2 regions of the Allobosea sp. 05T439 genome follow, and region 1 is predicted to be linked to the other one. Evidence: predicted binding sites of a transcription regulator. Region 1 holds the regulator's gene; the other holds the start of a gene.
What was found. Region 1 encodes PhoB, which activates phosphate uptake and scavenging genes when phosphate is short. Its sites were predicted from a motif close to TGTCATNNANCTGTCAT; they were not measured.
Positions count from the first base shown of each region.

Region 2: the regulator PhoB is predicted to act here: its motif matches at 1,865-1,881, upstream of AC1DIO_RS17640 (HAD-IIA family hydrolase).

Region 1 is NZ_JBFTKP010000008.1:130,114-134,524, forward strand. Features, by position in the region: gene greA (transcription elongation factor GreA) at 75-542, shown strand; gene AC1DIO_RS11750 (TIGR03862 family flavoprotein) at 552-1,769, opposite strand; gene AC1DIO_RS11755 (YnfA family protein) at 1,844-2,218, shown strand; gene phoB (phosphate regulon transcriptional regulator PhoB) at 2,284-2,982, opposite strand; gene phoU (phosphate signaling complex protein PhoU) at 3,016-3,735, opposite strand; gene pstB (phosphate ABC transporter ATP-binding protein PstB) at 3,784-4,411, opposite strand, start outside.
Region 2 is NZ_JBFTKP010000014.1:39,952-44,362, forward strand. Features, by position in the region: gene AC1DIO_RS17630 (ABC transporter permease) at 1-845, opposite strand, end outside; gene AC1DIO_RS17635 (ABC transporter permease) at 852-1,775, opposite strand; gene AC1DIO_RS17640 (HAD-IIA family hydrolase) at 1,968-2,726, shown strand; gene AC1DIO_RS17645 (MurR/RpiR family transcriptional regulator) at 2,723-3,655, shown strand; gene AC1DIO_RS17650 (hypothetical protein) at 3,691-4,065, opposite strand; gene chrA (chromate efflux transporter) at 4,167-4,411, opposite strand, start outside.

The sequences.
Region 1 (4,411 bases):
AGTCGTGAGGACGTAACACTGAAAGCTGTGGTCCGGTTCGCCGGATGTGCCGAGATCAATAGGAGGAGGCCAGAATGACTCGCGCCTTCGTCAAGGAAGCCGAGGAAAGAGGGACCCTGGACGAGCTGCCGGACCGGCCAGTCTCGCCTCACCCGAACCTCGTGACGCCTGAGGGGCTCGCACAGATCGAGGCCCAGCTGGCGCGCTGGCATGACGAACACGCGGCGGCGCTGGCCGGAGGCGACCGCACCGAGATCGCTCAGACGCGGCGCGAGTTCCGCTACTGGGCGGCGCGGCGCGCCAGCGCCAAGCTGGCCCCTGCGCAGGAAAGGCACGACATCGTCCGCTTCGGCTCGACAGTGACGATCCGCCGGGCCGATGGGCGCGAGCAGAACTGGCGGCTGGTCGGCGAGGACGAGGCCGATCCGGCACACGGAACGCTGCCCTATGTCGCGCCGTTGGCGAGCGCGCTGATGGGCAAGGGCATTGGCGAGAGCGTCAGCATCGGCACTGAGGCGGTCGAGATCATCGCGATCTCCTGAGGCGATCGTTCAGCTATCCGCGAGCCAGGCCTGAATCCCTGCTGCAGCTGCGACTCCGGTCGCGAAACAGGCCTGCAGCAGATAGCCGCCGGTCGGCGCCTCCCAATCCAGCATCTCGCCTGCGACAAAGGTACCGGGCAAGCGTTTCAGCATGAAGCCTTCCTCGACCTCGGCCGCGGCGACGCCACCGGCGGTGGAGATCGCCCGCTCGATCGGTCTGAGACCGGTGAGCACCAGAGGCGCGGCCTTGATCAGTGCGGCCAGCCTCTCCGCGTCTTCGGGGAGTGGCCCCTTCGCCGCTTCGCGCAGCAGCGCAATCGCGGATGGAGCAAGACCTGCAGCCTTGCGCAGATGATTGCTCAGCGTCACGCCCTTGCGACGATGCGCGAGGCGCTGGACCAGCAGTGCCGCCTCGTGATCGGGCCGCAGATCGATGGTGATGACCGCCCTGCCCTCGCGCAGGATCGTCTCGCGAATCGGGGCAGAGAGTGCATAGACCGCGCCGCCTTCCAGACCCGTCGCATCGATCATCGCCTCGCCGGGCACGGATTGGCCGCCGAAGCTCAGGACGATGCGCTTCAACGGTACTCCGGCAAAACGCTCTCGCATGGTCTGGGACCAATCGACCGTGAAACCGCCATTGGCCGGGCGCAGCGGCGCGATCGCAACGCCGCGCGCCGCCAACAAGGGTGCCCAGCCACCATCCGAACCCAGCCGTGGCCAGCTCGCACCGCCGAGCGCGAGCAGCGTCGCGTCGGGCCGCGCCTCGACATCGGCGCCATCGCGGCTCCGGAACGTCAGAGCTCCCGCTTCGCTCCAGCCGGTCCAGCGCTGCCCAGGCGCGAAGGCGACGCCGAGACCATCGAGCCGGCGCAGCCATGCCCTCAGCAGGGGCGAGGCCTTCATGGCGCGCGGGAAGACGCGGCCGCTGCTGCCGACGAACGTGTCCTGCCCGAGCGCATCGGCCCAGTCGCGCAGGGATTGTGGCGGGAAGGCGCGAATGGCCGGCTCCAGCCAGGCTTGCGCATCGCGATAGCGGGGCAGGAACCTGTCGAGCGGTTCGGAATGGGTAAGGTTCAATCCGCCGCGCCCGGCCAGCAGGAATTTGCGGGCCGGCGAGGGCATGCGATCGTAGATCGTGACGGTGTCCCCGGCTGCCGCAAGGCGCTCGGCCGCGATCAGCCCGGAGGGCCCTGCTCCAATAATGGCGACGTGATGTGTGGGCATCGGTCCGGCTTGCCGTCAGCGCGCCCTGCGGTCAAGGGTAATCCCGCCCCGAAGGCCATCGACAGGGACGAACCATGCCGACCATCGCCGCCTATTTCGGCGCAGCCATTCTCGAAATCGCCGGCTGTTTCGCGTTCTGGGGCTGGCTCCGGCTCGACAAGCCCATCTGGTGGCTCGTACCCGGACTGTTTTCGCTCGCCCTGTTCGCCTGGCTGCTGACGCTGGCGGAGAGCGAAGCCGCCGGACGGGCCTATGCCGCCTATGGCGGCGTCTACATCGTCAGTTCGCTCGCCTGGCTCTGGGCCGTGGAAGGCTTTCGCCCCGACCGCTGGGACATTATCGGTGGGCTGATCTGCCTCGCCGGCGCGGCGATTATTATCGCAGGGCCGCGCGAGGGTATCGGCCCGAAAGGTGGATTGCGGTTTTCGGGAAGGCCGATGCAACCATAGACGGTTAGATCGTCGGGCGGATTCGATATCCGGCCCGATGATCCAAGTCCCCGATGATCCAAGTCTCAGCTCCGCGCAAAGGTCTCGTCGAAGGCATAGCCGGCACCGCGCACGGTCCGCAGCGGGTCCTTGGCGTTGTCAGGAGTGATCGCCTTGCGCAGCCGGCCGACATGGACGTCGACGGTGCGCTCGTCGATATAGACGTCGCGGCCCCAGACCGCGTCGAGCAGCTGGGCCCGGGAATAGACCCGCCCCGGCGCCTGCATCAGGAATTCGAGCAGGCGGAACTCGGTCGGGCCGAGATGCAGCTCGCTGCCTGAGCGGCGGACACGGCGGGTGGTGCGGTCGAGTTCGAGATCGCCGGCGGCCAACAGGCCGGCGACATGACCCGGCTTGGCGCGGCGTAGCAACGCCTGGATGCGGGCGATCAGCTCGGGCAGCGAGAACGGCTTGACGACATAGTCGTCGGCCCCGGTGGCGAGGCCGCGCACACGCTCGGTTTCCTCGCCGCGGGCGGTGAGCATGATGATCGGCACCCGCTCGGTATCGCGACGGGTCCGCAGCCTCCGGCAGAGCTCGATGCCGGAAAGGCCCGGCAGCATCCAGTCGAGCAGCACGAGGTCCGGCGTATGATCGCGCAGATGCAGCTCGGCATCGTCGCCACGCGCGACGCTGTCGACCTCGAAGCCCTCGGCTTCGAGATTGTAGCGCAGCAACAGGGTCAGCGGCTCTTCGTCCTCAACGATCAGGATGCGTGCAGGCATGTCTCACTCGGTCCCAAAGGTGTCGGGCGCCGGTCACTKACCGGTGGCGGCGTCCAGAAGGATATTGGTCGTGTCGAGCTTCGGGCGGGCTGCGTCCAAGGCTTCGCCCGTGACGAGATAGTGGATCGTCTCGGCGATGTTGGTGGTGTGGTCGCCGATGCGCTCGACATTCTTGGCGCAGAACAGGAGATGCGTGCAGAAGGTGATGTTGCGCGGGTCTTCCATCATATAGGTGAGCAGCTCGCGGAAGAGCGAGGTATAGAGCGCGTCGATCTCATCGTCGCGGCGCCAGACCTCCATGGCCTTCTGCTCGTTGCTGACGGCGTAAGCGTCGAGCACGTCCTTGAGCTGGGCCTGAACCAGGCGGCTCATATGCTCGAGGCCGACGACCGCGCGCGACGGCGGCTGGAACTGGCCGGAGATGGCGACCGCGCGCTTGGCGATATTCTTGGCGAGATCGCCGACACGCTCGATATCGGCGGCGATGCGGATGGCGGAGATCAGCTCGCGCAGGTCGTTGGCGAGCGGCTGGCGCCGGGCGATGGTGAGCACCGCCTTCTCCTCTACCTCGCGCTGCAGATTGTCGAGGCGCTGGTCGGCGCTGATGACCTTCTGTGCCAGCCCGGTGTCGCGGCGCACCAGGGCGACTGTCGAATCGCCGAGCATGCGCTCCGACATGCCCCCCATCTCGGCCAGGCTGCGGCGGATCCCCTCGAGATCGGCATCATATGAGCGGACGATGTGATCAGTCATCGCGGCGTATCCTTTGTCGGCAAAGCAGTTGGAAGGCTGGGCGCCGGTTCAGCCGAAGCGGCCGGTGACGTAGTCCTGCGTCTGCTTCTTGTGCGGGTTCATGAAGATGGTGTTGGTGGCGTCGAATTCGATCACCTCACCGAGATACATGAAGGCGGTGTACTGCGAGATACGCGCCGCCTGCTGCATGTTGTGGGTGACGATGACGATGGTGAAGTCGGTCTTGAGCTGCTCGAGCAGGTCCTCGATCTTGCCGGTCGAGATCGGATCGAGCGCCGAGGTCGGCTCGTCGAACAGGATGACTTCCGGCTTCTGGGCAATGGTCCGCGCAATGCAGAGGCGCTGCTGCTGGCCGCCGGACAGGCCCATGCCGGAGGTCTTCAGCTTGTCCTTGACCTCGTCCCAGAGCGCGGAACGGCGCAGCGCACCCTCGACGCGGTCATCGAGCTCGGATTTCGGTGGCTTCTCGTAGAGGCGGATGCCGAATGCGACATTGTCGTAGATCGACATCGGGAAGGGCGTCGGCTTCTGGAACACCATGCCGACGCGCGAGCGCAGCTCGTTCACATCGATATCGTTGCTGATGACGTTGCGGCCGTCGAGCAGGATCTCGCCGGTGGCGCGCTGCTCGGGATAAAGCGAGTAGATCCGGTTGAAAATGCGCAGCAGGGTCGAC
Region 2 (4,411 bases), on a different contig from region 1:
GCGGCGAGGCTCACGAGCACGATCGCCGCAGCCGGCACCACCACGATCCAGGGTGCGGAGGCCATGTAGTCGCGCCCCTGGCCGACCATGGAGCCGAGCGTGGCAGTGGGGGGCTGGACGCCGAGCCCGAGGAAGGAGAGGGCGGATTCCAGCAGGATCAGGTTCGAGAAGTTCAGGCTCGCCATCACCACGACCGGCGAGACGATATTGGGGATCATGTGGACGGTCGCGATGTGCCAGCGGGTCGCTCCGGCGGCTCGGGCCGCCTCGATGAAGGGCATTTCCCGCAGGCCGAGGACCTGGGCGCGCACAAGCCTGGTGAAATGGGCCCAATAGGCGATGCCGAGCACGCCGATCAGCACCGCGACATCGGTTCCCGCCAGCGCAACCACGAGCAGCGCGACGAGCGTGAAGGGCAGTGACAGCTTGATGTCGACGAGCCCCATGACCAGCGCATCGACCCGGCCTCCGAGTTGCCCGGCGACGAGCCCGAGCGCGACGCCGATGACGAGCCCGATCAGCGTTCCAAACAGCGCGAGCGCCAGCGTCAGCCTGAGGCCGTACAGACAGCGCGAGAGCAGATCGCGGCCGAGTTGATCGGTGCCGAGCCAATGCGCCGGATTGGCGCGCTCGAAACCGAGCGGGGGCCGCAGCCGCGCCAGCAGTTTCTGCTGGTCGGGGTCGAAGGGCGCAAGCACGGGCGCGAGCACCGCCAGGAGGACGAGCACGAGCGCCAGAAGCGCGGCCGCGACGACCAGGGCGTTCATGCCGGCCGGACGCGCGAAGCGCCGGCGCGGCTTGTGCTGCGGGGCAAGCACGATCTTGACGTCGAGGGTATCGGTCATGACCGCTCAGGCTCCAGCCAGGCGCACGCGCGGATCGACCAGCGCATAGGCGAGATCGACCAGCAGGTTGACGACGATGACGGCGGAGGCGACGACGAGGACGCCGAATTGCAGGACGGGATAGTCGCGGCGCAGCGTCGCGCCGACCAGCAGGTCGCCGACGCCGTTCCAGGCGAAGACGGTCTCGACCACCACCGCTCCCGAGACGAGCGTGGTGATCTGCAGGCCGAGCACCGTGATGACCGGGATCAACGCGTTGCGCAGGCCGTGATGGAGAATGATGCTGCTCTCGGCGAGCCCCTTGGCCCGGGCCGTGCGCATATAGTCCTGCGAGAGGACGTCGAGCATGGCGTTGCGGGTGTAGCGGACCAGCGCCGCGACGAAATAGGCCGAGAGCGCGACCGTCGGCATGACGTAATGCGCGAGTGTGGCCGAGCCGGCGCTGGGCAGCCAGTGCAGCGTGTAGGAGAAGACCAGCAGCAGCAGGATGGCGAGCACGAAATTCGGGATGGCGTAGCCGAAAAAGGCCGTGAAGAGCACGGCGCTGCCGCGCCCCTGGCCGCGCCAGACGGCAGCCAGGATACCGGCCGGCACGCCGATGCAGATCGTCAGCGCCAGGGTCGCGACCAGGAGCGAGGCGCTCTGCCAGAGCCGTTCGGTGAAGATCGTCGCGACCGGCCGGCGCTCCATCAGTCCGAGGCCGAAATCGCCTGAAAGAAGCGAGCGCCAGAACAGCCAGTACTGCTCGGCGACGGAACGATCGAGCCCCCAATAGGCAATCATCTCGCGGCGCGAGGCGGCATCCAGCCCTTCCGGCATCAGGAAGTCGATCGGGTTGCCCGTCAGGCGCGTGGCGAGGAAGACGACCGAGGTGATCACCCAAAGCGTGATGCCCATGCGCAGCAGCCGGCCTGCGAGGAATTCAAGCATGTCTTCCCCCCTGGAGCCGCCGGACGTCGCCCTGCATGCCGGCTCAGTCGTGGCCCGTGCTGCGACGGGCTCGTTCTAGGCTGTGCTTCATGACAGGATGATGAAATAATCTCATTCGATATTGAATTTGACACTGAGTTTATCTCAGTTCATGGACGAGCCTCACTTGCTGACAGGGTTTGGATTCGCGCGATGGGGTCGTTTCACGGCATTCAGGGGTGTCTCGTCGATCTCGACGGCACCCTGGTGCGCGGCCGGCAGATGCTTCCCGGCGCAAATGCCTTTCTCGAAAGCCTGGACGGCCGTTTCGTCATCGTCTCCAACGATGCCGAGCATACGCCGCTCGAATTGTCGCGTGCCCTGAAGCGTCTCGGCCTGACCATCGCGCCGCGCCGGATCGTTCTCGCCGGCTCGACCGCGCTTGACGAAATCGCGCGCCGGCAGCCCCGGGCCCGCATCTCCATGATGGCCAGCAAGAGCCTGATGATCCATGCCCGCGACCGCGGCCTTGTCCCGGTGCAGGAGCGGCCGGACATCGTCTTTCTCGGACGCGACCGGCATTTTTCCTATGAACGCCTGATGCTTGCAGCCAATGCGGTACGCGGCGGCGCCGAGCTCGTCGCTGCCAATCCCGATCTCGTCCATCCCGGCCCGGATGGCGCGGTGGTGCCGGAGACCGGTGCATTGCTGGCGGCGCTGCTCGCCTGCACTGGCCCCGTGCCGTACCGCATCATCGGCAAGCCGGAACCCGCCTTGTTCGAGGCCGGCCTGGCGCTGCTCGGGCTGTCCAGGAATGCGGTGCTGATGGTTGGCGACAACCCGGCGACCGATGGTGAGGGCGCACGGCGCCTCGGCCTGCGCTATTTCGAGCTTCGCGACGGGGTCTTCCCCGCCATCGCGGCGAATGCGCCTTGTCGTGTCTCGGCCGACATGCTGGCCTTCCCGGCATGACGGCGTCGAATCGCAATCCCGGATCGGCCGAGGCCGCCCCCGGCGAACCAGGCACCGAAAGGCGCAAGGGCACCGGCACGCCCGGTCTCGAGGGGGCGCTCGAACGCCTGCAGGCGCTGCGCGCCAACCTGCCGCCCAAAGCTGCCCGCATCGCCGATTTCTTCATGACCCATGCCGCCGAGGTGGTGCATATGTCGGTCACCGAAGTGGCCGAGCGCACCGGCGCGAGCGAAGGCAGCGTCATCTCGCTCTGCCAGCAGCTCGGCGCGCGGGGCTTCCAGCAGGTCAAGATCGCGCTGGCGCGCGATCTGGTGCAACCGGTTCAGTTCATCCACGAGGATCTGGCCCGTTCCGACGACACCGGTGCGGTGATCGAAAAGATCTTCCGCAGCGATCTCCAGGCCCTGCACGACACCATGAAGGTGCTCGACACCACGGCGATGGAGGCCGCGGTCGCCGCGATCCTGAAGGCGCGCCGCGTCGAGCTCTACGGCATCGGCAGCGCGGCCCCGATCGCCGAGGATGCCAATTACCGCCTGCTGCGCATCGGCATCGAGGCGAAGGTCGTGGTCGATTCCCATGTCCAGGCCATCAGCGCCTCGTTGACCGGGCCTGACGTGGCGGTGATCACCATCTCCCATTCCGGCAGCACGCTCGAGACGGTTGCAGCCACGAAACTTGCCAAGGAAGCCGGCGCGACGACGATCTGCATCACCAATTTCGGCAAGTCGCCGCTGCTCGCCCATGCCGATATCGTGCTGCACACGATGGCGCGCGAAACGCAGTTCCGCACCGAGGCGATGACGAGCCGGATCGCACAGCTTGCCATCATCGACGCGCTGATCGCCTGTGTGTCGCTCGCCGATTACGACAAGGCCCTGGCGACGATCGGCAAGACCTTCGACGTCCTGTCGAGCAAGCGCTTCTGAGCCGGMGGCAGGGGAACCTCATCCCAGTAGCGGACCTATCGCGTTTGCCGCGACAGCCTGCCCTCATAGGGCACACCCAGCCCTTGCGGTTGAAGCTGCAATGTTGTGCTCGATGTCCAGGCTTCGAAGCAGTCCTCGCCCCGCGCTGATTGCCAGCAGAGCGCGTCGCCCTTGACGAACCAGCGGAGATCCTGCCGGCGGCTCATCGCGTATTCCGTGAGGTTGCCGCCGGGCTGGAAGCTGTAACGCCAGTGCACGCCGTCACTGAATTCCTTCCCCGACATCAAGCGCTCGATCGCTGTGCCGTGAATGCGCCTGAAGCCTTTCAGCTCGGGGCGATGCTGCGCCCATGTCGTCGAGATCTGTCCGGCGGCTGCCAGTGCGAACAGGGGGAGGGCCCATCTTCTCATGCGCTTCAAGATCTCCGGTGGCGCGTGAGCTGCCGGCCGCCTGCAGCCTAGGCTCCAAACGCCAGGACCGCGTCGGCCGCGAACAGGTGCGTGGCCGCCCGCTAGATCGATCCCGTGACGAATCCAAAGAGGACCCCAAGGACGGAGCATGCCGCCAGCACCCCGATCATGCCGACCTTGAAGCGAAACACCGCCAACAGCGCGCCAATTGTCAGAATCAGAGACGGGATGTTGACGGAGCTGAGCACAGGCACGTCGAGTGTCACGCCAAGCCCATGAACCTCGCGCAGCTCTGAAAACAGCACGTGGAGCGCAAACCAGATCGCGAGATTGAGAATGACGCCCA